One region of the Polaromonas sp. P4_F9 genome, then DNA from elsewhere that is predicted to be linked to it. Evidence: riboswitches for the same ligand, from Rfam matches in the RefSeq annotation. Region 1 holds a riboswitch; the other holds the start of a gene.
The links. Region 1 has a riboswitch for glycine ahead of gcvT (glycine cleavage system aminomethyltransferase GcvT). Riboswitches for the same ligand answer to the same signal wherever they lie in the genome.
Positions count from the first base shown of each region.

Region 2: another riboswitch for glycine. It lies ahead of AC1DUB_RS15350 (D-amino acid dehydrogenase); the one in region 1 lies ahead of gcvT (glycine cleavage system aminomethyltransferase GcvT).

Region 1 is NZ_JBFUJT010000021.1:25,358-40,855, forward strand. Features, by position in the region: gene AC1DUB_RS18210 (TRAP transporter small permease) at 11-523, shown strand; gene AC1DUB_RS18215 (TRAP transporter large permease) at 520-1,812, shown strand; glycine riboswitch at 1,865-1,978, shown strand; glycine riboswitch at 2,000-2,101, shown strand; gene gcvT (glycine cleavage system aminomethyltransferase GcvT) at 2,146-3,324, shown strand; gene gcvH (glycine cleavage system protein GcvH) at 3,457-3,825, shown strand; gene gcvP (aminomethyl-transferring glycine dehydrogenase) at 3,858-6,845, shown strand; partial or broken gene AC1DUB_RS18235 (sulfite exporter TauE/SafE family protein) at 6,911-7,665, shown strand; gene AC1DUB_RS18240 (FKBP-type peptidyl-prolyl cis-trans isomerase) at 7,825-8,226, shown strand; gene AC1DUB_RS18245 (alpha/beta fold hydrolase) at 8,262-9,143, opposite strand; gene AC1DUB_RS18250 (mandelate racemase/muconate lactonizing enzyme family protein) at 9,196-10,308, opposite strand; gene AC1DUB_RS18255 (alpha/beta hydrolase) at 10,534-11,220, opposite strand; gene AC1DUB_RS18260 (DODA-type extradiol aromatic ring-opening family dioxygenase) at 11,256-12,077, opposite strand; gene AC1DUB_RS18265 (LysR family transcriptional regulator) at 12,254-13,150, shown strand; gene arfB (alternative ribosome rescue aminoacyl-tRNA hydrolase ArfB) at 13,199-13,606, opposite strand; gene pcaD (3-oxoadipate enol-lactonase) at 13,726-14,508, opposite strand; gene AC1DUB_RS18280 (carboxymuconolactone decarboxylase family protein) at 14,523-14,939, opposite strand; gene pcaB (3-carboxy-cis,cis-muconate cycloisomerase) at 14,944-15,498, opposite strand, start outside.
Region 2 is NZ_JBFUJT010000016.1:37,590-53,087, reverse strand. Features, by position in the region: gene aroQ (type II 3-dehydroquinate dehydratase) at 1-166, shown strand, start outside; gene AC1DUB_RS15395 (bifunctional sugar phosphate isomerase/epimerase/4-hydroxyphenylpyruvate dioxygenase family protein) at 203-2,128, shown strand; gene AC1DUB_RS15390 (shikimate dehydrogenase family protein) at 2,243-3,076, shown strand; partial or broken gene AC1DUB_RS15385 (transposase) at 3,090-3,347, shown strand; gene AC1DUB_RS15380 (hypothetical protein) at 3,655-4,425, opposite strand; gene AC1DUB_RS15375 (STM4504/CBY_0614 family protein) at 4,449-5,393, opposite strand; gene AC1DUB_RS15370 (LysR family transcriptional regulator) at 5,697-6,620, shown strand; gene AC1DUB_RS15365 (LysE/ArgO family amino acid transporter) at 6,649-7,332, opposite strand; gene AC1DUB_RS15360 (HTH-type transcriptional regulator ArgP) at 7,466-8,374, shown strand; gene AC1DUB_RS15355 (acylphosphatase) at 8,524-8,802, shown strand; gene AC1DUB_RS15350 (D-amino acid dehydrogenase) at 8,953-10,257, opposite strand; glycine riboswitch at 10,480-10,571, opposite strand; gene argS (arginine--tRNA ligase) at 10,730-12,415, shown strand; gene AC1DUB_RS15340 (SPOR domain-containing protein) at 12,497-13,126, shown strand; gene AC1DUB_RS15335 (thiol:disulfide interchange protein DsbA/DsbL) at 13,272-13,934, shown strand; gene lptA (lipopolysaccharide transport periplasmic protein LptA) at 14,097-14,708, shown strand; gene lptB (LPS export ABC transporter ATP-binding protein) at 14,723-15,498, shown strand, end outside.

The DNA.
Region 1 (15,498 bases):
GAGAACAACAGTGAAGACCTTCGAACGCTATTTCCTCAGCGCCAACCGCTGGGCGCTGATTTTGCTGCTGGCGGCCATGGCCGTCATCATTTTTGTCAACGTGGCATTGCGCTACCTGACCAACCAGTCGATTGAATGGGCCGAAGAAGTCTCCCGGCACATGATGATCTGGCTGACGTTTCTCGGTGCCGGACCGGTACTTCGGTACGGCGGCCACATCGCTGTAGAAAATCTCCAGGATGCGCTGCCCCGGCCATTGGCCATCATCACGCGGGCTGTCGTGGCTGCGCTGCTGTTCGCCTTCTTCGGTTTCATGATCTGGTACGGCTGGCTGTACATGGGCCGCACCATGTTTCAGCTGACGGCGGCCACGCAGATTCCGTTTGCCTATATTTACGCGGCCATGCCGGTTGGCGGCGTGCTGCTGGTCGTGCACTGGTTGCTGATCGTGCGGGTTTATGTGCAGGACCGGCTGTTTGCCGTAGACGCGCATTTTGATGCGACTGCGAGTGCATCCCTATGAACGCCAGCCTGCTGCTGATCATTTCAGCCTGCTTTTTTCTCGCCATTGGCGTACCAGTTGCCTTTGCACTGGGCCTGGCCACCGCAGCCACGCTGATTCTCGCGGAGAACTACCCGCTGTTTGTACTGCTCAAGGAAACCTTTACCGGCGTAGACAGCTTCCCCCTGATGGCTGTGCCGTTTTTTATTCTGGCCGCCGAGTTGATGAGCGGTGGTTCGCTCACAGAGGTACTGCTGCGCTTTGCCGGGCAATTTGTCGGCCACAAGCGAGGCGGCCTGGGTTACACCAACGTGGTGTCGCTGACCTTTTTCTCCGGCATTTCCGGCTCCGCCCTGGCCGATGCCGCGGGGCCAGGCTCCATGCTGATCCGCATGATGGACAAGGCTGGCTATGACCGCTCCTATGCTGCCGCCCTGACAGCCGCGACAGCCATTGTCGGGCCCATCATTCCGCCGTCGATCATCATGATCATCTATGCCCTGCAGGACGATAACGTGTCTGTCGGCGCACTCTTCGTCGCAGGTTTGTTACCCGGCATCCTGATTGCGGTGGCGATGTGCGTTGTCAATTTCCATGTTTCCAAAAAACGCAATTACAAAGGTGACGGCGGCATGCCGCCGTGGCCGGAGGTCTGGCGCACCACCTGGAAGGCAATTCCTGCGCTGCTGCTGCCAGTGCTGATTCTGGGCGGGATGCGGGCCGGCTGGTTCACCCCCACCGAAGCCTCCGTGGTGGCTGTTTTTTACGCGCTGGTCTGCGGCAAATTCGTTTACCGGACACTCGAATGGAAAGCCCTGCCCGACATCCTGGCGCGCTCTGCCCTGCTCACGGCTTCGGTGCTGATCATCATTGGCCTGTCCGCCTCTTTCGCATGGATTCTCACCATCGAGGGCCTGCCGCAACTGATGGCGGACTGGATCATCGGGATGAATCTGTCTCCCTGGATGTTCCTGATCATCGTGAACATCTTTTTGCTGCTGTTTGGCATTTTTATTGAGCCGCTGCCCGGTGTGATGGTGTTGGCGCCGATTCTTGCGCCCGTTGCAGTCAAGCTTGGCATAGATCCCATCCATTTTGCGATGATCGTCATCTACAACCTCACGCTGGGCATGATTACGCCGCCGGTGGGAGGCCTGTTATTTGTCACATCAAACGTATCGCGTGTACCCATGGGCCCGCTGGTGCGGGAATTGATGCCCTTCCTTTGGGCGCACGGTGCGGTGCTGGTGCTGCTGACTTTCCTGCCTGCGCTTAGCACCTGGCTGCCCCATGTGCTGGGCTTCAAATAGCACCTGATAACGCCCCGTCGGGTGCAAATCGCTGAATCCGGCATCCGTTACACTTGAGAGGTCAGGAGAGAGTTTTCACCGCGAAAACCGCCGAAGGCGCACGAACACCATGAAGTTAACTCCCATGGTGCACTGAACGCTCAGGCAAAAGGACTGGCAACCGTTTTCCGGCGTCTGGCGCCGGAAAACGTTCCCTACTGGAGAGAGGCCGCTTTTGAGGCGGCCCACCGAAGGAGCAAGCCTGCATCGCCAGGTGAATCTCTCAGGTAAAGTGGACAGCAGGGGCAGCGCATGACCATGGGTCATGGATTCATGTTTGCCCCGGAGAATGCCTTGTCTAACGCCTCTTCTGCCCCCTCTTCTTCTGCCACCCCTGAGGATCTTCTCAAAACACCGCTGCATGCCTTGCACGCAGAGTTGGGCGCGCGCATGGTGCCATTCGCGGGCTATTCCATGCCGGTGCAGTACCCTGCGGGCCTGATGGTCGAGCACCACCACACACGCCAGGCGGCAGGCCTTTTTGATGTGTCCCACATGGGCCAGTTGCGCCTGGTGGGCCCCGATTCGGCGGCTGCGCTGGAAACCCTGCTGCCCGTCGATGTGGTCGACCTGCCCGCCGGCAAGCAGCGCTATGGCCTGCTGCTCAATGACGACGGCGGCATCATCGATGACCTGATGTTTTTCAACCGCAACATGCACGACAGCGCCGGAGGCGGCGACCTGTTCCTCATTGTGAACGGGGCCTGCAAGGTCGGTGATATCGCGCACATCCAGCAAAAGATCGGCAGCCGGTGCCAAGTCATCCCCATGCCGGAGATGGCGCTGATGGCCCTGCAGGGGCCGCAGGCGGTAACCGCCTTGCAGCGCCTGGCGCCGGGCGTTGAAAAACTGGTGTTCATGACCGGCGGCCGCTTCACGGTGGCGGGCTGCGACTGCTTCCTCACGCGCAGCGGCTACACCGGCGAAGACGGTTTCGAAATCTCGGTGCACGAATCGCAGGCGGAGACGCTGACCAGGGCACTACTGGCCCAGCCCGAAGTCAAGCCTGTTGGGCTGGGCGCGCGAAACTCGCTGCGGCTGGAGGCGGGGCTGTGCCTTTACGGCAATGACATTGACACCGGCACCACGCCGGTGGAAGCGGCACTCAACTGGGCCATCCAGAAGGTCCGGCGCACCGGCGGCGCGCGCGCCGGAGGATTTCCCGGTGCGGAAAAAATTCTGGCGCAGCTGGCCGACCCGGCGACGCTTGCCCGCAAGCGCGTGGGCCTGGTGGCGCTGGAACGCGTGCCTGTGCGCGACCACACCGAACTGCAAAGCACCGCAGGTGCGACCATTGGCACCGTGACCAGCGGCCTGCTCGGCCCCACCATCAACCAGCCGGTGGCCATGGGTTACGTGAGCCCCGAGTTTTCCGCCATCGGCACGCGGGTGAATGCCCTGGTGCGCGGCAAGGCCGTTCCGATGGAAGTGTCGGCCATGCCGTTTGTGCCCAACCACTACTACCGCGGCTGAATGTCCAAGCCTTTGACCGTCGCCCTTCGCCGCCACCTCTTGTTCTATTTTCACGTCAACTTGCTGAATCTTTTTTGCTGAATCTTTTTGTTGAATCCTTTTCACTGAACTTTTGAACTTCTGGAGAACCTCATGACTGTCAAATACACCGAAGACCACGAATGGCTCAAGATTGACGGCGACACCGCCACCGTGGGCATCACGGTTCATGCGCAGGACGCGCTGGGCGATGTGGTGTTTGTCGACCTGCCTGCCGTCGGCGCCACCCTGGCGCAGAAAGAAACTGCCGGCGTAGTCGAATCGGTCAAGGCCGCCGCGGACGTCTACATGCCCGTGAGCGGCGAGGTCGTTGAAGTCAATGAAGCCCTGCGCAACGATCCGTCGCTGGCCAACAGCGACCCGCTGGGCGCCGGCTGGTTCTTCAAAATCAAACTGTCCGACGCCTCGCAGCTGGACGCCCTGATGGACGAAACCAGCTACACCCAGTTTTCCGCAGCCTGATTTTTGAAACCGCCTGACACGGAACTCCCGATATGTTGATGCAATCCGCCAAGCCGCTGGGCGAGCTTGAAAACCCCTCTGAATTCATCGCACGCCACATCGGCATTGATGAGGCCGACGAAGTGCACATGCTCAGTGTGGTGGGCTCAGCTTCGCGCCGCGACCTGATAGACGGGATTGTTCCGCGCTCGATCGCACGCCGCAGCGCGATGGCCATTCCACCGCCGGTGAGTGAGGCGGCAGCCCTCAAGCAGCTCAAGGCGATTGCCGCGAAAAACCAGGTGTTCAAAAACTTCATCGGCCAGGGCTACTACGGCACGTACACACCGGGCGTGATCCTGCGCAACATCCTGGAAAACCCCGCCTGGTACACGGCCTACACGCCCTACCAGGCCGAGATTTCGCAAGGCCGCATGGAGGCGCTGATCAACTTCCAGACCATGGTGTGCGACCTGACGGGCATGCCCATTGCCAATGCCTCCATGCTTGACGAAGCGACAGCTGCCGCCGAGGCCATGACGCTGGCCAGGCGCAGTGTGAAAAGCAAGAGCAATGTCTTCATTGTTGCGGGCGACTGCCATCCGCAAACGATTGAAGTCATCCAGACCCGCGCGAAACCGCTGGGCATTGAAATCAAGGTCAGCACCGCAGTGGCTACCGTGCCGCAACTCATGGCCGAAGGCAATTACTTCGGCGTGCTGGTCCAGTACCCGGCTACCACCGGCAGCATCCACGACCTGCGCCCGCTGGCCGGCCAGGCACATGTGGATGGCGCCGCACTGTGCGTGGCCGCCGACCTGCTCGCACTGACCCTGCTCGCGCCGCCCGGCGAATGGGACGCCGACATTGTGCTGGGCAACACCCAGCGCTTCGGTATGCCCATGGGCAATGGCGGGCCGCACGCCGCCTACCTCGCCTGTCGCGAAGAGTTCAAGCGTTCGCTGCCCGGCCGCCTGGTAGGCGTGAGTGTCGACGTCCATGGCAACCCCACCTACCGACTGGCGCTGCAGACGCGCGAGCAGCACATCCGCCGCGAAAAAGCCACCTCCAACATCTGCACCGCCCAGGTGCTGCCTGCCGTGGTTGCCAGCATGTATGCGGTCTACCACGGCCCCCAGGGCCTCAAGCGCATCGCGGAGCGCGTGGCCGCCTACACCGCCATCTTTGTGCGCGGCCTGCAGGAACTCGGCTATGAAATCACCAACGGCGGCGCCTTTGACTCCGTCACCGTCAAGACCGGCGACGCTACCAATTTGATAGCTGAGCGCGCCCGTCAATCAGGGGCCAACCTGCGGTGTCGCCTGAACAATCACCTGGGCGTGTCGCTGGACGAAACCACCAGCCGCACGGACATCGAACTGCTCTGGTCCTTCTTTGCCCAGCCCGGGCAGACGGTGCCCGTGGTCAGCGCCTTTGAAAAAGGCATCGAGTCCCTGATCCCGGCCGACCTGCGCCGCACCAGCGCCTTCCTGACCCACCCGGTGTTCAACACCCACCACTCCGAAACCGGCATGCTGCGCTACATCCGCATGCTCAGCGACAAGGACCTGGCGCTGGACCGCAGCATGATCCCGCTGGGCAGCTGCACCATGAAGCTCAACGCCACCAGCGAGATGATTCCCATCACCTGGCCCGAGTTCGCCAACATCCACCCTTTTGCCCCCCAGGAGCAACTGCAGGGCTATGCCGAACTCGACCAGGAGTTGCGCGACTGGCTCTGCCAGGCCACCGGTTATGCGGGCATCAGCCTGCAGCCCAATGCGGGTTCACAGGGCGAATACGCCGGCCTGCTGGTGATCAAGGCCTACCATGAAGCACAGGGACAGGGCCACCGCAACATCTGCCTGATTCCGTCATCGGCCCATGGCACCAACCCGGCCAGCGCGCAGATGGTGGGCATGACCGTCGTCGTCACCGCCTGTGACGCGCAGGGCAATGTGGACATGGCCGACCTCCAGGCCAAGTGCGAAAAACACAGCGCCAACCTGGCCTGCGTGATGATCACCTACCCCAGCACACATGGCGTGTTTGAAACCCATGTCAAGGAACTTTGCCAGCTGGTGCATTCACACGGCGGGCGCGTGTACGTCGACGGCGCCAACATGAATGCGCTGGTCGGCGTAGCCGCCCCGGGCGAGTTTGGCGGCGACGTGAGCCACCTCAACCTGCACAAGACTTTCTGCATTCCGCACGGCGGCGGCGGGCCGGGCGTGGGCCCGGTGTGCGTGGTGGCCGACCTGGTGCCTTACCTGCCCGGCCATGCCACAGCCGGATATGCAGGAGGCGGCCGAGCCTTCGGAGAGGGCGCCAGCTTTTCCGCCGGGCCGCCCCAAGGAAAAGAAGCCCCCTCGGGGGGCAGCGTATTACACGGAGTGAAAAGCGTGGGGGCCATTTCCGCGGCCCCCCTGGGCAATGCGGCCGTGCTGCCCATCAGCTGGATGTACTGCCGCATGATGGGCCCCGAGGGGCTGACGCGTGCCACCGAAATCGCCATCCTGAGCGCCAACTACATCAGTTCGCGCCTGAAAGACCACTACCCGACGCTGTATTCCAGCGAGAACGGCCACGTCGCGCACGAGTGCATCCTGGACCTGCGCCCGCTTAAGGACAGCAGCGGCGTCACCGCCGAAGACGTGGCCAAGCGGCTGATCGACTACGGCTTTCACGCGCCAACGCTGAGCTTTCCGGTCGCCGGCACGCTGATGGTGGAGCCCACCGAAAGCGAAACGCTGGACGAACTGGACCGCTTCATCGACGCGATGATCGCCATTCGGCAGGAAATCCGCCGCATCGAAAAAGGCGAGTGGCCGCAGGACGACAACCCGCTGAAGGCCGCGCCGCATACGGCGGTAAGCCTGCTCAAGGGCGAATGGAATCATGCCTACACACGCGATGTGGGGGCCGCCATACTCAGCAAGACCCAGCACGCCAAATACTGGCCGCCGGTGGGCCGCGTCGACAACGTCTACGGTGACCGCAACCTGTTTTGCAGTTGCGTGCCCGTGAGCGACTACGCCTGAAACAAACCAGGGAATTTTTCAAGGTTTACTGCCGTTTACTGCCTTTCACTGCCGCTTCGCCCTGCATGGATTCGCAGACACTCCTGGTCGTGATGGGTGCCGCACTTGCCGGCTTTGTGCAGGGCCTTTCAGGCTTCGGCTTTGGCCTGGTCGCCATGTCTGTCTGGGCCTGGACGATTGATCCGCGGCTTGCCGCCGCCATGCGGTCTTTGGCGCCCTGACTGGGCAGCTGGTGGCCGCCGCCACGGTGCGCCGTGGTTTTGATCTGCGGCGGCTCGCCCCCTTTGTGGCCGGCGGACTGATCGGCATTCCCGCCGGACTGCTGGTGCTGCCCTTGATGGACGTGCACATGTTCAAGGCCTTTCTGGGCATGCTGCTCATGCTCTGGTGCCCTGCCATGCTGATGGCAGGGCAACTGCCCCGCATCACCGCGGGCGGGCGTCTCGGCGACGGGCTGGCGGGCGGTGTAGGCGGCATGATGAGTGCGATGGGTGGTTTTTCGGGTGTCATTCCCACGCTCTGGTGCACACTGCGCGGCTATGACAAGCACGCCCAGCGCGCCATCATTCAAAACTTCAATCTGGCCGTGCTGATGGTCACCATGGCCACCTACATCGCCACCGGCATCGTGACCCGCGAAACCGTCCCCATGCTGGCCATCGTGGCACCGGCGATGCTGCTGCCTTCACTCATCGGCGCCCGGGTCTACATTGGCATCAGCGAAGTAACATTCCGCAAGATCATCTTGAGCCTGCTGACCGCCTCGGGTGCAGCCCTGCTGGGCTCCTCGCTGCCACAGCTGCTCGGCCGTGCCAGCTGATGCGGCGGCTGTAACTTCGCCGTTACAGGGTATTGCACCGACCCGGAGATAATGCGGCCGACTGCTTCCGCAAGCGTTCTCCGTTTTGCCTGTTTCAACCTTACCCCCGCCACCATCCGTCACCGTCCGCCACCATTTATGACCACCCCCATGAACATCATGAAATCCGTTCCAGCCCTGCTAGCCTCCTGCGCTCTGGCCACCAGCGTGCTGGCCGCAGCACCCGCCGAAACGCTGCCCACGGGCGTGAAAGTTGTGCACAGCGTGGACGGCACCGGGGCGCAGCCCAAGGCCTCGGACACGGTCAAGGTGCACTACCGCGGAACGCTCGCCGACGGCAAGGAATTCGACAGCTCCTACAAGCGGGGAAAACCCGCAACCTTTCCCCTCAGCCGCGTCGTGCCGTGCTGGACGGAAGGCCTGCAGAAGATCAAGGTCGGCGGCAAGGCCACGCTGACCTGCCCGCCCGCCACGGCGTATGGCGAGCGCGGCGCCGGCGGTGTGGTGCCGCCCAATGCCACGCTGACATTCGACGTCGAACTGCTGGCTATCGAGAACTAAGCAGCGCCCGCACGGGCGCGGCCGCACGCCACCGCTTACGGCGCCTCGCCGAGCGCCGCCAGCAGCGCCTGGTTAAAGGCATCTGCCCGTTCAAACTGAACCCAGTGGCCGGCGGCATCAATGAGCGTCAGGGTCCGGAAATCTCGGGCTTGCCGCACGGCCGCCGCCAACGCATCCAGCTTGCCCCGGTACAGGGCATCTTCACTGCCGTAAATGGCATGCACCGGGCAGCGCACCTGCTCCAGTGAACGCGCCAGCACGCCGGTACGCGACAGGCTGCGCCCTTTCATCCGGTCGCGCAGCACATTGGCCACATGCAGGCGAAGCGCCAGCTCGGTGATCGCCTCCGGGTGGTACAGCATCAGCGCCGCCAGATTGCCGCGGTGAATGGCATCGCGCTGGGCCGGGTCGGTCAGGTGCCGCCAGGAGTTGAGCTGGATCGGCTTCACGGGTGCGATGCCCAAACCGGGTGCGCCCACCAGCACCACACGGTCGGCCCGCACCGGAAACTGCGCCGCCAGAAATCCAGCCACCATGCCGCCAAAAGAAAAACCCACCAGGTCACAGGCCTCGTCACCGAGCAGCAACCCCAGCCCCTGCTCAACCGGCCCGGGCACGGCATCGGCGTCCGTTCCCTGTGCCGGTGCGGCTGAATCGCCAAAGCCGGGCAGGTCCGGCACATAGACCCGGCGCCCCGACTCGACCAGGGGAAGAATGTTGTGCAGCCAGTGCGTCCAGCTGCCGCTGCCGCCATGAAGAAGCACCACGGGCGCCAGGGCCCGGTTGCCACCCGCCTCGCCCCAGACATGCCAGACCATGCTGCCCACCCCGCAGGGCGTTTCCCTGCGGACCGCTGTTTTTAAAAGCGCTTGTGCTTCGGAGGGAACTTGGACTTGAACCTGTATCGAAAGAGTCATTCAGCGTTTATACCTTGCCCTGCTCCTCGATGTCGACGTGAAACAGGACCCCTCAGCTTTCGATCACGACCGGGGGACCGAGACGGTAGCGATTCAGAATCTCCATGTCCGGGTCGAGCCCCAGGCCCGGCCCAGGCGGCACGGACAGTCGGCCCTGGCGAGCGCGCACGGCGTCGTGATACGGACTGGCTTGCAGGTCGCCGAAGAAGAGCTCGAAGGCAAGCTCCGGCGCGAAGGCCGCCGCGAGGTGAAGCGACGCCAGAAAGCCCGGGCCGAAGTAGAAACAGTGCGGGACGTAATCGATGCCATGCGCGCGCGCCAGGATCGCAGCCTGTGCCACCGCCTCAATGCCGCCGAACTTGATGACGCTGGGCTGGCAGATGTCGACCGACCCAGCCCGCAGCATCGCGGCCAATTCGTGTACACCGGCAACGTTCTCTCCCGCGGCGATCGGAATCGTCGTCGCGGCGCGTACACGCGCCAGGCCGGCGTAGTCCTCCGGCGGCCACACGGGTTCTTCCAGCCAGGCCAGACGCGATGCCTCGAGCGCGCGGGCACGCTCGATCGACTGGGACACGCTCCACGGACAGTTGGTGTCGAGCGCAAGCCATACCGATTCACCGCAAGCGGCGCGCGCCGCGCGTACCGTGTCCAGGCGGACTTCGTGCAGCTTGATGTGGCGAAACCCCTGCGCCAAGGCGCGATCAACGGCCGATGCGACCAACTCAGGTTCCGCATAGCGCAGCAGGCTCGCGTAAGCAGTCAACTCACGCGGCGCGCCTCCCAGCAGCGATGCGATCGGCAACGACGCAAGCTTGCCGGCGATGTCCCATAGCGCAATCTCGATGGCCGAAAGCGCGTACACCACCGGACCCGTTCGACCATGGATATGGAAACGGTGGAACATCTCCGTCATCAATCGCGACCGGTCGGAAACATCGCGCCCGATGAACGCAGGGCCAACGAGCGTCGTCAAGGCCGCGCTGGTGGTCGGGCAGGCAACGTGCCCCCATCCCTCGCCCCAGCCATCGACGCCCGCATCAGTGCGAACGCGCACGAACAGGGAGTCCACTGAAGTCCAGTTCATCCCGGCAAACGCCGTCGGTGCCGCCCCCATGTCGAACGGCACACGGATGGGGTGGAGCTCGATTCGAGTGATCTTCATGGCCGCAACTCCTCAATGCTGTCGGCGGATATGGTGACCTGCCCTTGGCCATTTGGCAACTCGTTTTTTGGGGTTTGGGCCTGCTGCCATTGAGAGCTCCAACCGGCGGTCACATCCATTCGCCGAACTGCTTGGCCGGCTTGAACCTGGCTGGATTTGCGAACTGTTTGACGATCACTCCGCACGGGGCCACGCCTTGCCTGGCGCCTCTACGCCTCTATGTCGCTACGCCGCCAGCTGCTGCAGCCACTGCATGGCGCCCGTCAATTCGTCCTGCGTGATCTCGTGGGCGTTGGGAAACTCGGTATAGCGCAGTGTGAGCGGCAGCTTTTGCACCTGATGGCGAATCGCCTGGGCATGGGCGATGGGCAGCACCTGGTCCCGGGTTCCACCGCTGACCCATAGCTGCTTGCCCTGCAGCAGCGCCTCAGGTGCCACGAACGGCCGTACTTCATCCAGCAGGCGGCTGTGCAGCACCATGGCGCCGTGCACGAGTTGAGGCTGGGTCAGCAGCAGCGAGAGCGACATGATGCCGCCCTGGCTGAAACCACCCACAATCACGCGTTCGGGCGGCACGCCCAATTGCCGCGACAGACCCGCAAGGGTGTCGGCCACCAGCCGGCGACTGGCGGCCTCCTGCGCCTGATGGATGACACGCTGGCCCTGCGGTGAAACGCCAAACTGAAACCAGGCATACGAACCGTGCCCCACCACATTCGGTGCGCGCAGGCTGACCACATGAAAGTTGGCCGGGACATGGGATGCCAGGCCGAACAGGTCTTCTTCATTGCTGCCCACGCCGTGCAGCAGCACCAGCAGCCACGGGCTGGCGGTTCCGGTCGCCGCATCACGCTTCAAAAAAGACAGCGGAACACTGCCAGATTCATTGGATTTCACGTTGTTTTCCGTCATATAAAAATTCTTCCTTTCGACAATGGCTCGGGTCTTCAGGCAGGCTGCGCTGATGCCAGCGCAAACGAATCCATCGCGAGGATGCCGTACATCACCTCGCGGCTCAGGTAGTCGGCCTGCACCGCTTCCTCGTCGCCCCAACCAGCGGCCCCCAGCGCAAAAAATATCGGCAAAAAATGATCTTCACTCGGGTGCGCCCGTTGCGCATGCGGAGCCTGGCGGCGGTAGTCGAGCAGTGCGGCCTTGTCTCCGCGCACGACGGCCGACTCCACCCAGCGGCTGAACTCGACCACATACGGCGACGGCTCGCGCTCACCCCCAAAAAACTCGCGCAGGTTGTGCGTCATGCTGCCCGAGCCAATGACCAGCACACCTTTGGCCCGGAGACTGCGCAGCGCACGGCCCATGGCCAGCACCTGGACCGGGCCGTAACCCAGCGGCAAGGCCACTTGCACCACCGGTACATTCGCCTTCGGGAAGAGATGCATCAGCGGCACCCAGGCGCCATGGTCCATCGGGCGCTCCGCATCACTGTCGGCGGCCATGCCGGCGCCCAGCAGCAGTTCCAGGACCTCGGCAGCCAATGCCGGGCTGCCCGGGGCGGGGTATTGCAGTTCGTACAGCGCAGGCGGAAAACCGCCAAAGTCATGCCACGTGGCAGGGGCCGGGTTGGCCATGACCGCCGGGGTGCGCGCCATCCAATGCGGCGACATGATGACGATGCCGCGCAAATCGCCAGGCGCCTGCGCCAGTGCTGCGCCCCAGCGTGTCAGCGCGGGGCCGGTGCTGCCGGCTTCAATGGCGAACAGCGGTGCGCCGTGGGATAGAAACAGGGCTGGAAGTGTTGATGCCCGCATGACGAAATCCTTTCCAAAGATTACTGATACTGTAGTTATCCATAAATGAAAGATAAATATCGTAAATCTTGATTCATTGACTCTGAATAATTGACAATAAATGGTCAGAACAACACTCTGACCTTACTTGAACCCCCACTCGGCTCACTCGCCGTTGAAAAGCGAAAACGCACACCATGGACCAGCTCCGCCAGATTGAAACCTTTGTTGCCGTGGTGCAAAACGGCAGCTTTGTCAAAGCCGCCGAGAAGCTGGGCGACTCCAAGGCTGCGGTGTCGCGCCTGGTGCTGGAACTCGAGGCCCGGCTAGACACGCGGCTCCTGAATCGCACCACACGCAAACAGTCGCTGACCGAATCGGGGGCCGATTATTTTGAGCGCTGCCGCAAAATCCTGGATGACCTGGCCGAAGCCAACCAGGCCGCCAGCGCCAGTACCGCCCGGCCGGTGGGCCGGCTGCGCATCAACGCGCCGGTCAGTTTTGGCAACCTGCATCTGGCGCCGCTGTGGGGCGGTTTTCTGCAGCGACACCCCGACGTGACGCTGGACGTCACGCTCTCCGACCGCCAGGTCGATCTCGTGGAGGACGGCTACGACCTGGCCATCCGTATCGCCCGCCTGGCCAACTCCAGCCTCATCTCGCGCCAGCTCGCCAGCACCCGGCTGGTGCTGTGCGCCTCGCCCGCCTACCTGAAACGGCAAGCCCGGCTGCGCACCATTGAAGACATTGCCGCGCATCCGGTCATCGCCTACAGCTATTGGTCAGGCGGCGACAGCTGGGCGTTCGAGGGGCCGGAGGGCCCTGTCGAGGTGGTCACCCAGGCACGCCTGCGCAGCAACTCCGGCGACACCTGCCTGGCCGCGGCGCTGGCGGGCCAGGGCCTGATCCTGCAACCCACCTTCATCGTCGGACCCGACCTCAAGGCGGGCCGGCTGGTCGAAGTGCTGCCGCACTACCGCGCAACCACCCTCGCCATCCATGCGGTGTACCCGAGCCGGCAGCACCTGTCCGTCAAGGTGCGGCGCATGGTGGAGTACCTGGCGGGCGCATTCAAAAAACCTGATTGGGAATGAACCCGGCAGCCTGGCGGCGCCAGGTGCCGGCCAGGGCTCCCGGCTCAATCATTCATTGACCTTGCCACGCAGGTTCTTGATCTCCGAGCGTTGGCTTTTACCGGCCAGACGCCGCTGCTTCGAGCCGTAGGTCGGCTTGGTAGCGCGTCGGGGTTTGGGTGGCGATGACACGCTGTCCACCACTTCCTGCAAGCGCATCAAGGCGTCGCTCCGGTTCATCTCCTGCGTGCGGTGCTGCTGCGCCTTCAGGACAAACACGCCCTCCTGGGTGATGCGGCTGTCGCTCAGCGCCAGCAGGCGGCCCTTGACCTCACCGGGGAGTGAAGACGCTGCAATGTCAAAGCGCAAATGCACCGCGCTGGACACCTTGTTGACGTTTTGCCCGCCCGCGCCCTGGGCGCGGATCGCGCTGAAGTCCACCTCGCGCTCATCAACCAGAAATTTCGGGGTCGGCATAAGTCAACGCTGAGCGAGGTTCAAGCTGGAAACGGCAATTGGATGGGCCCACATCCGGTGATTATCGGGCCTGCCTCGCTGGCATCACACTGGCAGCACGCCTGCATCACGCAAGACGGCTACTTCACACCGTCAAAAAAACTTTCCAGCAAACGGGCAAACGCTTCGGGTTGCTCCACGGCGCTGAGGTGGGCAGCCTCCAGCGTACGCAATTGCGCGCCGGGGATGCTGTCCGCAATGGCCTGCGACATGGCCACCGGCGTGGCCTCGTCACGTGTGCCCGCGATCACGAGCGCCGGGCATTCGATGCGGCGATTGCTGGCACGAAAGTCAATGGATGCCACCGCCTCGCAACTGGCGGCATAGGCGGCGGCGTCGGTCTTTTCCAGCTGGTGGCGCAGGTCCGCCACGCGCTGCGCGCCGCCTCCGGCAAGGTCCGCCCTGAATTCCGGTGTGAACCAGCGCTGCATGGCACCGTCGGCGATGGCTGCGACGCCCTGGGCGAACACAGTCTGGACCCGTGCCTGCCACAAGGCCTTGGCCGCATCGTCGTACCAGCTGGCCGCGTTGGCGATGACAATGCTTTTGAGCAGCTGCGGCTGGCTGGCAGCGAGCGCCTGCGCCGTCATGCCGCCCATGCTCAGGCCGACAAAATGCACCGGGCCTGCCGCCTGTTCGCGGATCAGGCCGGCGGCGTCTTCTGCCAGCAGGTCCATGCTGTAGGGCCCGGCAGGCGCTTGCGACTGGCCGTGCCCCCGGTGGTCATAGCGCAGCACCGTGTAGCGGTTTTTCAGCAGCGCGGTCACGCCATCCCACATGCTAATGTCGCAACCGAGGGCATGGCTCAACACCACCACCGGTCCCTGGCCCTCTTTCGTCCAGTGCAAAACAGTTTTTTTCATTGTCTGGGGTGTCCTCAGGGTGTGGCGGCCAGCAGGCCTTTTTCGCGCAGGATATCGCCGGCGACCGCGAACGCATGGTTGGCCGCAGGCACACCGCAGTAAATCGCCGCCTGCAGGATAACCTCCTTGATGTCTTCGGGCGTCAGCCGGGAGTCCGGCGGGCCGTCCAGGCCGGCGCGAACGTGCATGGCGAATTCCTCAAAGGCCTTCAGCGCAATCATGGTGGACAGCACCATGAGGCGCCGCGTCTTGTCACCAAATGCGGGGCGCCCCCAGATTTCGTGCCACGCATAACGCGTGATCAGGGCCTGGAATTCTCCGTTGAAGGCGTTGCTGTTGGCAATGGATTTGTCTACCCAGGCATCGCCCAGCACCCTGCGGCGATTGACCATGCCCTTGTCGTAATCATTCTTGGAGTCACTCGTGCTCATGGCATCACTTTCGTTCTGTTGGTATCTGGATATCTGCTGGTTTCGAGGAGTTCAGCGCGGCCAGCGCCTGGGTATGGGCCAGGACCTGGGCATGCGTCAGCTCCGCCGCATGCTGGGCCAGGCCGGGACTGAACCACTCGTCTGCAGCCTCGGCGGGCAGCACCGCCCGCAAGGCGTCCAGGTTGGCCCGCATGCGCTGCGTATCCACCTGCAGGCCCGGCAGCGCCTGGGCCATCGCGCGGGCAGAACCGTGCGCCGACATCAGCAGGCCCGGCCATTCAGCCAGCTCGGCCTGCCAATTGCCAAGGGCACGCTCGTGCTCCTGCGGCATGGCGGCCAGCAACGCGGCCACCCGTTGCGGTGCCCGCTGCGCCGCAGCCAGCGCCACCATGCAGGCAACCGGATTGCGCTTGTGCGGCATGGCCGACGAACCTCCGCGCCCCGGCTCGGTCGGCTCGGCCACCTCGCCCACTTCATACTGGCCCATCAGGGCAATGTCTTTGGCTATCTTGCCGAGACTGCCCACCAGCAGCCCCAACTCGCAACCGAGCGCGACCCA
Region 2 (15,498 bases), on a different contig from region 1:
GGTGGTCGAGTTGCACATGTCCAACATCCACGCCCGCGAGGCTTTCCGTCACGTGTCGGTGTTTGCCGAGATCGTGAAGGGGCAGATTTGCGGTTTTGGCGTCGACAGCTACCTGCTGGGCCTGCGTGCCGCCGTCTCGGCCGCCCAGTCCGCCCCGAAGGCCTGACCTCCTGACCTTCTGACCTATTCCGCCGAGTTGCCCATGCGCCGTTCCATCGCCACGGTTTCTCTCTCTGGCATGCTGCGCGAGAAGCTGCAGGCTGCGGCTGCGGCGCACTTTGACGGCGTGGAAATCTTCGAGAACGACTTGCTGCAGTTCCCGGGGTCGCCGCGCGAGGTGCGCCTCATGGCCGAAGACGTCGGGCTGAGCATCGACATGTTCCAGCCCTTCCGCGACTTTGACGGCACCACGCCCGCGCAACTGGCGCGCAACCTGGAACGCGCCGAACGCAAGTTCGACGTGATGCAGGAGCTTGGGACCCAGCTGATCCTGGTGTGTTCCAACGTGCAGCCCGACGCACTGAGTGATGTCGACCGGCTTGCCGAGCAGTTCCAGCAGCTGGCCGAACATGCCGGGCGGCGCGGCATGCGCATTGCCTACGAGGCGCTGGCCTGGGGCAGCAAGGTCAGGCTCTGGTCGCAGGCCTGGGCCGTGGTCCAGCGGGTCAACCACCCGCACATGGGCCTGGCGCTTGACAGCTTTCACACGCTGTCGCTGCGCGATGACCCGAGCGGCATTGCGCAACTGCCGGGCGAGAAAATCTTTTTCGTCCAGCTGGCCGATGCCCCCTGGGTCAACACCGACGTGTTGACGCACAGCCGGCATTACCGCTGCTTTCCCGGCCAGGGCGAATTCGAGATGGCGAAGTTCACCGCCGCCGTGCTTGATGCCGGTTACTCCGGCCCACTGTCGCTGGAAATCTTCAACGACGAATTCCGCGCCGCACCGGCCCGGGCGAACGCTGTCGATGCCATGCGTTCGCTGCTGTGGCTGGAGGAGCAGGTACAGCGGGGCCGCGCCGCGGACGCCAAGCCCTACAAGGTGCCCTTGTTCGCGCCGCCGCCTCCGCCAGTACTCACCGGATGGTCGTTCGTCGAGTTCGCCGTCGACCCGGCCGCGGGCGCGCGTCTGGCCGCATGGCTTGAGGCGAGCGGCTTTCAGCGCATCGGCCATCACCGTTCCAAGACCGTTGATTTGTACGGCCAGGGAGAGGTTCGCATCCTTGTCAACCTGGAAGAGGATTCCTTCGCCCGCAGCCATTTCGAGTTGCACGGCACCTCGGCCTGCGCCGTGGCGCTGGCCACGCCGGATGTTGCCGGTGCGCTGGCGCGTGCCGAGGCGCTGCAGTGCCCGCGCGTGCTCGGCCGCGTGGGGCAGCACGAGATGACCATCCCGGCGGTGCGCGCGCCGGACGGCAGCCTCGTTTATTTCTGCGAGACGGCTCAGGGTGGCCGCTACCCGTTCGAGGCCGATTTTGTGATGGATGAAGCCGCGCTGCACGGCGGGGCGCTTGGTGACTCAGCGTGCATCGACCACCTGGTGCAGGCCGTGCCGGCCGGTCAGGTCGAGCCCTGGGTGCTGTTTCACCGCGCCGTGCTGGGCCTGGTGCCGGAGCGCAACGTGGTGCTGCACGACCCCTACGGCGTGATCAGGAGCCGCGAGATTGAATCGGCCGACCGGGCGGTGCGCGTGTCCCTCACTGTCTCCGAGCGCGACAACACCTCGGTGTCTCGCGCCGTGTCCAGCTTTCGGGGCGCTGGCGTGCAGCAGATTGCGCTGGCCGTGGCCGATCTGATTGCCACGGCGCGCGCGCTCAAGGCATCGGGTGCGCCGCTGCTGCCCGTACCGGCCAATTACTACGACGACCTGGCCGCCAAATACGGCATTGACGACATCGACGCCGCAGAGTTGGCCGCGATGCGCGAGCTGGGCATCCTGTACGACCGCGAAGCCGGCGGCGGCGAGTTCCTGCACCTGTACCTCACGCCGTTCGACGACCGTTTCCATTTCGAGCTGGTCGAGCGGCGCAGCGGTTACGCCGGCTACGGTGCGCCCAACGCCCCGGCGCGCCTGGCAGCGATGGCGCTGTGGCGCCAGACACAGGGCGAGTCCCAGGATCGGCCCTGACCACCGCAACACGAACCATCGAACGGTTGTCGCCAACCCAACCCTGACTCCAATTCGACCCCGACCCGACAACGACAACGACGCCAACGGCGTACACCTCATCAGGACATGAACATGATCAACGGCAACACAGAACTCATTGCCCACATCGGCTACCCCACGCATTCGTTCAAGGCGCCGATGATCTACAACCCCTACTTTGACCACATCGGCGTCAACGCCCGGGTGATGCCCATGGGCTGCCAGAGCGCAGACTACCCGGCCTTCCTGCGCGCCGTGTTCACGCTCACCAACATTCGCGGTGCCCTGATCACCATGCCGCACAAGGTCACCACGGTGGGCCTGCTCGACCGCGCCACGCCCACCGTGTCGGTGGCGGGCTCCTGCAACGCCGTGCGGCGCGCCGCCGATGGCAAGCTCGAAGGCGACATGTTCGACGGCGAAGGCTTTGTGCGCGGCGTGCAGCGCAAGGGCTTGACGCTGGACGGCGCCCGCGTGCTGGTGGTCGGCAGCGGCGGCGTGGGGTCGGCCATTGCCGCATCGCTGGCGGCGGCCGGCATTGGTGCCATCAGCCTGCATGACGTGAACACGGCGTCCTGCGAAGGCCTGGGCGCGCGGCTGAGAAAGCACTACCCCAAGCTGCAGGTCAGCACCATGTCCAATGACCCGGCCGGGCACGACCTGGTGGTCAATGCCACACCCATGGGCATGAACGAGGGCGACCCGATGCCCATGGATATTGCGCGCATCGCGCCGACAGCCTTTGTCGGCGAAGTCGTGATGAAAACAGAGATGACCGCATTCCTGAATGCCGCGGAGGCACGCGGCTGCCGCATCCAGGTGGGCTCGGACATGCTGTTCGAGCAGATCCCGGCTTACCTTGAGTTTTTTGGCTTCCCGACCACCACGCCCGAGGTGCTGCGCTCGGTGGCCCGCCTGAGCTACTGATGCTCCGACCCAGCCGGCGACCGCCTCGGCGATCGTGGCAACGGTGGGCGACTTCAGACAGTTCAGTAACGGCGCGCAGTTCGGCGCCTGGATCGGCCTGACGCCACGGCAAAACTCCAGTGATGCCAAAAGCAGTCTGGGCAAGATCACCAAGCGGGGCGACAGCTACTTGCTCACACTGCTGATCCAGGGAGCCAAATCGACTGTGATGACAGCACACAAACGTGACGACCCGATCTCCAGGTGGGTGCATCAGTTACGCGAAAAATCAGTGGTTGGTTTCCTTGCAAGGCGTGAATCCGAAGATGCATTGAACAGTCAGATCGGCGGCGGGCAAGCTCGGCTAACCCTTTGTTGCATTCGATTGGTAGTGACCACGGGATAGGAATGGAGCCCCGCCGAGCGGCTCGTATCTGGGTCCACGCTGAAAAATCAGTGCAACAAGGCCGACAGTAGATGTCTGTTCCTCGTTTCACCGCCGCTTCACTTCACGCCAACGCAGGAAATACCGTTATCAAGGAAAAGCTATCGCGTACCGTTGCTTGACTTCGTGGGAAGTCCCAGTAAAGAGTTAGACGTCATAGCTTACCCAGCTCGACTACCAGCGCTTCTGGTGGGTCATATAGGGTTGAGCGAGAAATTCGGCCTTGAAATCCAAGTTCCACTTTTAGGTGTCGGGAGTACACCTCTACTAGAGATGACGTCGCTCGGGAGTCTATAAGGACGCCTTGCACCATTTCGTGCGGATCGATCTTCAGGTGAACTAGTCCAGCTTTGGCACGGTTGTGTCTGTCTACGACGAGAGCTCTCACCTCCGATTCATGCGAGAAGGAGTTGCGCTTGAACAGGAGACTTTGCGCGGCCGCTGTCTCGGTTTGATCGTCCAGCATTTTCCTTGCCAAGTCTCGCGCCCTGCCCACTATGTCCTTCTGCGGCAGATAAGTCACTCGTCCAACAAACCATTTTGAACGTGGTGTACGCGAAAGCGCTCCGTCGAGCGCCTGCCCGAGGAGCCTTGGTGTTGTTTTGATCCTTACCGCGTTTTTCTCGGGCGAGTAGATGCGCCAGAGAGCATCGGACACGGACTTCCGTGTCCAGCATTGACCGTGAATTACGTGGCGGTGGGCTCTGTCAAGTATGACGTTGCCCCTCTTGAAGTTTGCGCCAATGACATGGGTCTCAAAAGGATCGCCCCACTTGGTAGGGTGCGCCAGAACGAGCTTCTGGGTCCGGAACAGGTCTACAAGTCTCTCGAAAGAGATGATCCGATAGATCGGACGATCGAGTTCGGAGGTCTTAATGTTGAGAAACTGTGATGACATGCAAAGCAGCGTTGTGGGGGAGTCCATATACGACATGTTAGGCTGCGCCGTCACGGCAGTGCCTTTTCGGCGTCGACAAGGAATACGATCGCCGACGCCGTGAGATGCAGGACGTATCCAACGAGAAACCCTGGCACTTCAGTGATCGTTCCCCCCTGACCATGCCCACCAAGACGATTCCGTGCAGTTGGAACACCACTTTCAAGCGTGCTTCGCAGGGCCGAGAAGTGTTGCTCCCAGAACGACGGGATTAGTCCGTTCTGGAAGAGGACTTGGAGCAGTTGTCTACTCGTTGCGTTCGGATCGTGAGTCCATTGGCGCTTGGCACAGATAACCTTTATCACACTCTCAAGTGCCTTGAGCGATTCAGTCAGCGCCTCTTTGGAATTCCCATGTCTGTAGTGCTCATGTGCCTTCAAGAATTCCGCCTGTGCTCCCGCAAAGAGCTTCCCATTCAGGAGACTTAGAGCTGGCTTGACGACCTCCGCATGAATCAGCTGAGAATCGACTCGGATGATCTCGCCGTCGGCAAACTGGAAACCGATTCCGTGCTCCTTAAACCGGTCGTTCAACTCTTCAATCGCATCATCCGCGGTCTTCGAAGCATTCTGTTTGTGCCGGTACTCATGCCTGCGCGTCATTCGATCGATATACCTGAATGAAAGCTCGACCGCATCCAGAACTCTTTCGGCGCCCTCTTCTTGCAGCAGGAAGTTTGCCAACTCTCCTAGATAGTTGCGGTCGCCATAGCTCTTGGAAGTCGTAGGAAGCGCGAAAAGGCCGTACTCACGACAAAGCGTGTCCACAATGAACTTGTATGCTCGCCCGGTTCCAAGGTAACTGTCGCGATACTCGTTCTCATCACCAAGGGCATCCTTCCAAATGTGGATGATCTGCACTTTCAGGGGCTGCGGAATGCTGTCATAGGTATAGACGTCCGGAACCTCGCCACGCAATTGCTTCTGGCGCTTGGAGAAAAGGTCGAAGATGCTCATGTGCGCTCCGTAGCAGCCTAACGTGATACAGAAGTGAAAACCGTACGAACAAGGCCGTCGTGCATCTGGTGTCCCTCCCGTAAAAATTTGTAAGTGCTTGATTTATATCAGAAGGCGCCGTACGGCTACCCGCGCCACTGCCACGAAAATCCCCGCAAGCCCTGCAAACCTGCTGACGAACAAGGTTCGGTCAGCAAAAAGAGTAGAAGCCGTGGTGGCTATTGCGGCCAGCTTAAAAGTGCGAATTGTTGGAATCGCTGTCAAAAAGTAGTCGATTCGGAACATTTGTATACATAATGTGGGATGGACAAACTCAAGCAACTGGAATCTTTTGTGGCGGTGGTGGCGCGCGGCAGCTTGACGGCGGCGGCCAAGGCGGAGGGGGTGGCCCCGGCGATCATGGGGCGACGGCTGGATGCGCTGGAGGAGCGGCTGGGGGTGAAGCTGCTGGTGCGCACCACGCGGCGCATCACGCTCACCCACGAAGGCAGTGCTTTCCTCGAGGATTGCCAGCGCCTGCTGGCCGACCTGGCCAACGCGGAGGCCAGCGTATCGGCGGGTGGCGTCAAGGCCAGCGGCCATTTGCGCATCACGGCGCCTGCCGGTTTTGGCCGGCGCCATGTGGCGCCGCTGGTGACGAAGTTTCGCGAGCAGCATCTGGACGTGACGATTTCGCTGAACCTGAGCGACCGCGTGGTGGACCTGGCGGGCGAGGGCTTTGACTGCGCGGTGCGTGTCGGCGACCTGCCCGATTCCTCGCTGGTCAGCGTGCGCATGGCCGACAACCGGCGCCTGTGCGTGGCAACACCGCGCTACCTCCAGCGCCACGGCACGCCGCAGCACCCCAGTGAGCTGGCCCGGTTTGACTGCCTCACCCTGTCCAGCGATGCATCCCAAACCCGTGGCTGGGCCTTCCAGATCGACGGCGAGCTGGTGCACCTGAAACCCGGTGGGCCATTGGACTGCTCGGACGGGCAGGTGCTGCACGACTGGTGCCTGGCCGCCTACGGCATTGCCTGGCGCAGCACTTGGGAAGTCGAATCGGAAATCGCCAGCGGCCACCTGGTGGCTGTGCTGGAAGCGTTTGCGGCGCCGCCCAACGGCATTTACGCCGTGTTTCCGCAACGCAAGCATTTGCCGCTGCGCGTGCGCCTCTGGATAGACTTCCTGAAGCACCATTACAGCCAGCCGGATTTTTGGCGCTCGGCGGCGGCTTCACCGGCTTAGTCCGCTTGGCCGCTTTATGTTCGCCACCCTAGAGCAGGCCGAGCAGCAGCCAGCCGGCCGTGCCCCACATCGTCAACGCCACCAGGCCATCGAGCGCGCGCCAGATGCGCGATGAGTTGAGTCGCTGGCCCAGCCACCACATCGCCAGGCCGAGCGCCGTGAACCACAGCAGCGAGCCCGCGGCCGCACCCAGGCCAAACAGCGCGTTGTCGGGCTGCGCGTAGGCCAGCGAGGCGGAGCCAATCAATACGGCGGTGTCCAGCCAGGCGTGCGGGTTGAGCCACGACAGGGCAAGCGCCAGCGTGACCGCCCGGCCGCGTGACACACCTTCGCCAGCGGGCAGGCGCGGCAACGGGTCTGGCTTGGCCGTGGTGGCTGCCGGTTCGGGGTGGAGGAAGCGGCGCATGGCCTGGCCTCCGTAGGCCAGCAGCACTGCCGCGCCCGCGCCCACCATGGCGCCCTGCAGTTTGTCTGACAGGCCGCCGAGCTGCGCCAGTCCCAGCACGCCGACCGCAATCAGTGTCACGTCGGTCATGACGCAGACCGCAATGGTCAGCCACAGATGCTGGCGCAGCAGGCCCATGCGCATCACATGCGCGTTTTGCGGGCCGATGGCCATGATCAGCGACAGGCTGAGCGCCAGTCCGGCGGCGAAAGCCGGAGCCGGGAAGATAAGGGTGAGGGTGGGGGTGAGGGTCGGGAAGGCGGGCATGGTGATTTTCTGTTCTCTTCGGGGGAACGATGCACGGAGTGTTCCGGAAAATCGCCTTGAGTTAAATGAATTTAAGTTAAATTGGTGTTGGTCAATAAATACTTGATAAAACGCAATCAAGAAACACCCTGCGATGCTGGATGCCCGCCAACTCGATGCCCTTGCGGCCGTGATCGAACACGGCAGTTTTGGCGCGGCCGCCAAGGTGCTGAGCGTGACGCTGGCCGCCGTGTCGCTGCGCATCAAGTCGCTGGAGGACGCTTTGGGCCAGCGCCTGCTGGTGCGCGGCAAGCAGCTGCATCCCACGCCGGCCGGCCAGGCGCTGCTGGGGCATGTGAAACAGCTCAGGCTGCAGGAGGCGGACCTGCTGGCGAACCTGCAAGGAGGGCGCCGTGCGGGCTCAAAGGCCGTGCCGCTGCAAAGCCTGAGCGTGGCCGTCAATGCCGATTCGCTGACCGGCTGGTTCCTGGCCGGCGTGGCTCCGGCGCTTGAAAAACACCGGCTGCTGCTCGACATCGTGGTGGACGACCAGGACCACACGCACGATGCGCTTAAAAATGGCGATGTGAGCGGCTGCGTGACGACGCTGGCGCAGTCGATGCGGGGCTGTGTGGCCGAGCCGCTGGGCGTCATGCGCTACCACTGTGTGGCGGCCCCGGCGCTGGTGGCCAAGTGGCGCGCCGGCAAGGGCGCCGTGGCAGCGCAGCGCCTGCTGGCCAGCCCGGCCGTCATCTTCAACCGCAAGGATGCGCTGCAGGATGCCTTCCTGGCGCAGCATTTCAATTTGCGCGACGCGCTGTATCCGCGTCACTTTGTACCCGCCGTCGATGCCTTTGAACTGGCGCTGGAGTTGGGCCTGGGCTGGGGCATGGTGCCCGAGCAGCATCTGGCAGCCCGTACGCACCGCCCGCCGCTGGCCGAGGTGATGCCCGGCAAAACGGTAGACGTGGCGCTGTACTGGCAGCACTGGGCTCGCGAGCCCGTGCTGGCCCAGCGCCTCACGCAGGCGGTGAAAGACGCCGCCCGCGCTTTGCTGATCTAGGGCCCGCGCTGGCGCGACGATCTGCGCTATCCCGAATTTTCGATTCGAAACGGATCGTCGCCTGCTGGCCAGCGTTGGCGGAAAATATCTGGCAACGCTGCTGAAGAAGCAACAGCGCATCCGGCAACAGAACACAAGGGGGATGAGACATGGCAAAACAGTTGCGCATCGCCGGTCTGGTGCAGGGCATCGGCTACCGTGCGGCCTTCGCGGAGCAAGCCCACGCACTCAGGCTCTCCGGCTGGGTGCGCAACCGCCTGGATGGCTCCGTGGAGGCCACCGTAGCCGGCGAAGCCCAGGCAGTCCAGAACATCATCGATTGGGCGGGGCGCGGACCGGCCGGCGCGCAGGTGCGCAGCGTGTCGGTGGTCGAAGTGGATGACGCGCTGGTGACGGACGGGAAATTTCACATCCGGCCGACGGCCTAGCAGGCTGCTGCTGATTGGCAGGGCCAGTGGCGCCGTGCGAATTTCAACAGCCTGCCAGTCGCTGGCGCCGCCCGCGCCAATCGGATGGCAGCGAATCCCGCCAACTCGACCGATTTAGCCGATTTAGCCGATTTAGCCGATTTAGCCGATTTATGCCTGTGTTGCGGGCCGGCCCAATGACACCCGTTTGCGCTCAGGCACCTGGCCGGTGAAGGCAAAGTCCACCTGGGGTGCGCGTCCGCTGACGATGTCGGCAATCGCCGCGCCCGACCCGCAGGAGTGCGTCCAGCCCAGCGTGCCGTGGCCGGTGTTGAGGAACAGGTTGCGGGTTTTGGAGGCGCCGATGTAGGGCACGTTGGACGGCGTGGCCGGGCGCAGGCCGGTCCAGTATTGCGCATCGCGCCCGTCGGTCATGTCGGGGAAGAGTTGGCGCACGCGCCGCACAATCGCCTCGCAGCGCACCAGGTTCAAGTCGGTGCTGTAGCCGTTCAATTCAGCCGTTCCCGCAATGCGCAGGCGGTTGCCCAGGCGCGAGAACACCAGCTTGTACTCGTCGTCGGTGAGCGATACGTTGTAGGACGCGGCTTCGTTGATGACCGGCAGCGTCACTGAATAACCCTTGGCCGGGTAAATCCGCAAGGTCTGGCCCAGCAGTTTGGCCCACTGCGGGCTGTAGGCGCCCAGGCACATCACATAGGCGTCGGACTTCAGCTCGCTCACCACCCCTTCGGCGCTGGCAATCTGCACCGCCGTCAGCGTGTCGCCTTCTTTGCGTGCACCCACGATGCGGGTGTTGTACAAAAAATTCACGCCCGCGTCGGCGCACAGGGCTGCCAGCTGGCGGGTGAAGGCATGCGCATCACCCGATTCGTCGCTGGGCGTCATGCTGCCGCCGACGATTTGCGAGCGGCTGCCCGCCAGCGCGGGCTCGATGGCCACGCATTCATCGGGCGTTTTCATGTCCAGTTCGCAGCCGTACTCGCGCATCACCGTGGCCGGGCCCTGCGCATCGGCGTATTCCTGCTCGCTGGTGTAGAAGTGCAGGATGCCTTCGGTCTTTTGCTGGTAATTGATGCCGGTGTCGGCGCGCAGCTTTTGCAGCGTGGCCCGGCTGTACAGGCCCAGGTTGACCATCTGCTTGATGTTGTGCCGGGTGCGGCCCGGCGTGCACTGGCGCAAAAAGTCCAGGCCCCAGAGCCACTGGTTCAGGTCGGGGCGCAGGCGAAACAGCAGCGGCGCGTCTTCCCGCATCAGCCACTTCAGCACCTTCAGGGGCGCGCCCGGGTTGGCCCAGGGTTCGGCATGGCTGACCGAAATCTGCCCGCCGTTGGCAAAGCTGGTTTCCAACCCGGCGCCCGGCTGGCGGTCGACCACGGTGACCTCGTGGCCAGCCTGGCGCAAAAACCAGGCGGAGGTGATGCCGGTCACGCCGGCGCCCAAAACGGTAACTTTCATGATGAAATTCCCAAGGAAAACAAGGCAACAGGCCAGCACGGATGCGCGCAGGCAGCTATGAAATTGATCGTGAATTTCAGGGCGGCAGCGTGCACCAGTGCTGGTGCCGCTCCCACTGTCCTTGGTACCTGAGAGATTCAGCCCGGCATCAGCGGGGCTGACGGCCAGGATTTGCTCCTTCGGTGGCGGCAGCGTTGCGCTGCAGCTCTCTCCAGATTCGGCATGTTTCATTCAATACGGGGACCTGAGCGATCATGGGAGATTGCGCCTTCGGCGGCCGTTGCAGGGCAACAGCGCTCTCTTGAATGAGCCCCGATTCTGCCATGGGCGGTTTGAGCGGGTCAAGTCAGGGAAATATCAGCGCCTTGAGGGCATTTTCCGCTGGGCCGCCCCAAGGAAAATACGGCCCCCTTGGGGGGCAGCGCATTACACGCAGTGAAAAGCGTGGGGGCCACACCTTTAAAATCTCTCCATGCTTCAAATCAAACAAGACTTGCTGGACGCCCTGGGCCAGGCCCTCAAAACCATGGCGCCTGACAATACCGTGGCGGCAGCCTTCGAGTCGCCCAAGGTGGCGGCCCATGGCGATTTTGCCTCCACCGCGGCCATGCAGCTGGCCAAACCGCTCAAGCTCAACCCGCGCCAGGTGGCGGAAAACCTGCGCGGGCTGCTGCTCCAGGCGCCCGCGTTTGCGCGCTGGGTGGACGCAGTTGAAATCGCCGGCCCCGGTTTTCTCAATATCCGGCTCAAGCCCGAAGCCAAGCAGCAGGTGGTGCGGGAAGTGTTGCAGGGTGCAGACCAGTACGGCATGCAGTTGGCCGACAGCCCGCATCGCATGATTGTGGAGTTCGTCTCGGCCAACCCGACCGGGCCGCTGCATGTGGGCCATGGCCGCCAGGCGGCGCTGGGCGATGCGATTTGCAACCTGTTCGACACGCAGGGCTGGGATGTGTGGCGCGAGTTTTATTACAACGACGCCGGCGTGCAGATCCAGACCCTGGCCACCAGCACGCAGGCGCGCGCCAAAGGCCTCAAGCCGGGCGATGCCGGCTGGCCCGAGCCCGCGTACAACGGTGACTACATTGGCGACATCGCCAATGACTTTCTGGCCAAAAAGACCGTCAAGTCCGACGACCGGGAGTTCACCGCCAGCGGTGACGTCGAAGACCTGGACTCGATCCGGCAGTTTGCCGTGGCCTATTTGCGCCATGAGCAGGACCTGGACCTGCGGGCCTTCTCGGTCAGGTTTGACAACTACTACCTCGAGTCCAGCCTGTACAGCTCGGGCCGTGTCGACAGTGCGGTGCAAAAGCTCAAGGACGCCGGCAAAACCTACGAACAGGACGGCGCCCTGTGGCTCAAGTCGACCGATTACGGTGACGACAAAGACCGCGTGATGAAAAAGGGCGACGGCAGCTACACCTACTTTGTGCCTGACGTGGCCTACCACCTGGCCAAATGGGAGCGCGGTTTCAGCAAGGCCATCAACATCCAGGGCATGGACCACCACGGCACGATTGCCCGCGTGCGCGCCGGGCTGCAGGCCGCCAGCGCCGGCATTCCGCAGGGCTACCCCGACTACGTGCTGCACACCATGGTGCGCGTCGTGCGCCATGGCGAAGAGGTGAAGATCTCCAAGCGCGCCGGCAGCTATGTCACGCTGCGCGACCTGATCGAATGGACCAGCGCGGATGCCGTGCGCTTCTTTTTGCTCAGCCGCAAACCCGACACCGAGTACGTCTTTGACATCGACCTGGCCCTGGCCAAGAACAATGAAAACCCGGTGTACTACGTGCAATACGCCCATGCGCGCATATGCTCGATTCTCGGCACTTGGGCCGCGCAGAGCGGCGATCAGAGCCAGCTGAAAAGCGTGGACCTGTCGGCCCTGGTCAGCCCGCAAGCCCAGGCCCTGATGCTGCTGCTGGCCAAGTACCCCGACATGCTTAGCAATGCGGCCGCCGGTTTGGCGCCGCACGACGTGGCCTTTTACCTGCGCGAGCTGGCCGCCTGCTACCACAGCTATTACGACGTCGAGCGGATTCTGGTGGACGACGAAGCCGTGAAGCTGGCGCGCCTGGCGCTGGTCGCCGCGACGGCGCAGGTATTGCACAATGGCCTCAAGGTGCTGGGCGTCAGTGCGCCCCACAAAATGTAGGCAACCATGAAGCACACACAGCGGAATGCAGAGCGAAATTCAGAGCAGGATTCAGAGGCAGGCAAGAAAATTGGGCAAGGTATGAGAAAACAACGAGGCGGAACCCTGCTGGGTCTGGTGATTGGCGCGCTGATCGGCCTGGGCGCTGCGCTGGCCGTGGCGGTCTACATCACCAAGGTGCCGGTGCCTTTCATGAACAAGAGCCAGTCGCGCAATCCCGACAGCGACGCAGCGGAAGCCAAAAAGAACCGGGACTGGAACCCGAATGCCCCGCTGGCGGGAAAAACGCCTGTGAAGCCGCTCCCTTCTGCTTCCAGCGCTTCCGGCGAACCCGGCACTGTGCCGGCCCCCGCCACGGCGACCGCGCCCAAGGCGGCTCCCGCGCCCCCGGCGAAGCCCGCCCCCTCCGCGGATCCGCTGGGCGATCTCGCCAAGGCCAAGGCGGACGCCGCGCCCGCCGTCTCGGGCGTTGACCCGTTCAGTTATTTTGTCCAGGCCGGTGCATTCCGTACGCCAGAAGACGCGGAGCAGCAGCGCGCCAAGCTCATGCTGCTGGGCGTGCAGGCCAAGGTGAGTGAGCGCGAGCAGTCGGGCCGAACGGTGTACCGCGTGCGCGTTGGCCCCTTTGATAAAAAAGAAGACGCCGACAAGGTCAAGGAGCGGCTGGACGGCAACTCGATAGAAACAGCCCTCGTCAGGGTGCAGCGCTAACCGGGGTGAACTTTTATGGGCGGGGGCGTACCAACCCCTGTACGAAACGGCCGGCCGGCTTGTTTTTTTCACTGAATAAGTAAGTGGCCGCTTTGCAAAATACCCCCACACAGACCCACAGACCAGGAAACCAGGAGAAAAATTGATGCAACGACGTGAGTTTTCGCTTTCAGCCGCTACCGTGGCAGCCGCCGCCACTTGGGGAGGCGTTGCGCTGCCCACAGCCGCGCAGGCTCAGGCCCGCGCCTTCAAGGAGGGAACGGATTATTTGACGCTGGGCAAACCCGCTCCCACCGACGTGCCTGCCGGCCAGGTCGAAGTGGTGGAATTCTTCTGGTACAGCTGCCCGCATTGCAACGCCTTTGAGCCGCAACTCGAGGCCTGGATCCAGAAAGCGCCCAAAGACGTGACCGTCAGGCGCGTGCCGGTAGCCTTTCGTCCCGATTTTGAGCCGCAGCAGCGTCTTTTTTATGTGCTGGAAGCCATGGACAAGCTCAATGAGCTGCACAAAAAGGTGTTCAATGCGATCCATATCGAGCGTCAGGCGCTGAACACGGCGGATCAGGTGGCGGCCTGGGCGGAGAAGCAGGGCCTGAACAAGGCCAAGTTTGTCGAGCTGTACAACTCGTTTTCCGTCAGCACCAAGGCGCGCAAGGCCACCCAGTTGCAGGACACCTACGCGGTCGACGGCGTGCCGGCCCTGGGCGTCGGCGGGCGTTACTACACGTCTGGCCAGCTGGCCCAGAACATGGACAGGGCCCTGCAGGTCACCGATTACCTGATCGCGCAATCGCGCAAGGCCAAATAAGCGCGCGGCAAGTCGGCAAGTCACACGCCGGCGCCCGGCGTTGGCCCGAAAACCCGCCCACCCGTGGCGGGTTTTTTTATGGGCCCAATTTGGCCCTGGCCGCCATTCCCGGAGCTGGCATGGCTACAATCACTCAAAACAAGCAGCAAGATTCGTGCCTTTATGAAACACCCCATTTTTCCCTTGATCGTGCTGGCCGCACTGGCGGCCGGGGCCGTGTTTCCCGCCGCGGCCGAGCGGGCTGACCGCGACAAGCCGATGAATGCGGAGGCCGATGCCCTGCGTTACGACGACCTGAAACAAACCAGCGTGTTCACCGGCAATGTGGTGATCACCAAGGGCACCACCATTGTCCGGGGCGAACGGGTGGATGTCAGCCAGGATCCCCAGGGCTACCAGCAGGCCCTGGCCGTGGCGGCGCCGGGCAAGCTGGCCTTTTACCGGAAAAAGCGCGATGGCGTGGACGAGTACATCGAAGGGGAAGGCGAGCGGATCGAATACGACAGCCGTGCCGACACCGTCAAATTCATCAAGCAGGCCGTGGTGCGGCGCTACAACGGCGCGACCCTGGTCGATGAAACGACCGGCTCCCTGATTGTTTATGACAACAACACCGATGTGTTCACTGTGGATGGGGGCGCGCAAAACCGCACGGCCACCAATCCCACGGGGCGGATTCGCGCCATGCTGTCGCCGCGCGGCGCCGCATCGGCACCGCAGCCGCCGGCCGGACCCGCGCTCCGTTTGCGTCCCGGCACCACGCTGGGGCCATGACGGAAAGCCGAAAAATGGACAGAACGGACAATCAACCCGCGGATGCGGTGACTGACACATCGTCGGTCAATACCCCGGCAGCCAATACTCCGGCGGCCAGCACCGCACCGCCGAGCCGTCTGGTGGCCCAGGGGCTGCAGAAATCCTATGGCAGCCGCAAGGTGGTGCAGGATGTCTCGCTGTCCGTGCAAAAAGGCGAGGTGGTGGGCCTGCTGGGCCCCAATGGCGCGGGAAAAACCACGTCGTTTTACATGATCGTGGGGTTGGTGCGTGCCGATGCGGGCGAGATCTCCATCGACGGCCAGTCGGTCGAGCACATGCCGATTCACCTGCGCGCGCGCCTCGGGCTGAGCTACCTGCCGCAGGAAGCGTCGATTTTTCGCAAGCTCACCGTGGAAGAGAATGTGCGCGCCGTGCTGGAGTTGCAGCTGGACGCCAGCGGCAAGCCGCTGGGCCGCGCAGACCTTGAAAAGCGGCTCGAAGCGCTGCTGCAGGATTTGCGGGTCGATCATTTGCGCGACTCGCCGGCGCCGGCGCTGTCGGGCGGTGAGCGCCGCCGCGTCGAGATTGCGCGCGCCCTGGCGACGCAGCCGCGGTTCATCCTGCTCGACGAGCCTTTTGCCGGTATTGATCCGATCGCCGTGATCGAAATCCAGCGCATCATCGGTTTCCTGAAGTCGCGCGGCATTGGCGTGCTGATCACCGACCACAATGTCCGCGAAACGCTGGGCATTTGCGACCATGCCTACATCATCAGTGACGGCCATGTGCTGGCGACCGGCACCCCTTC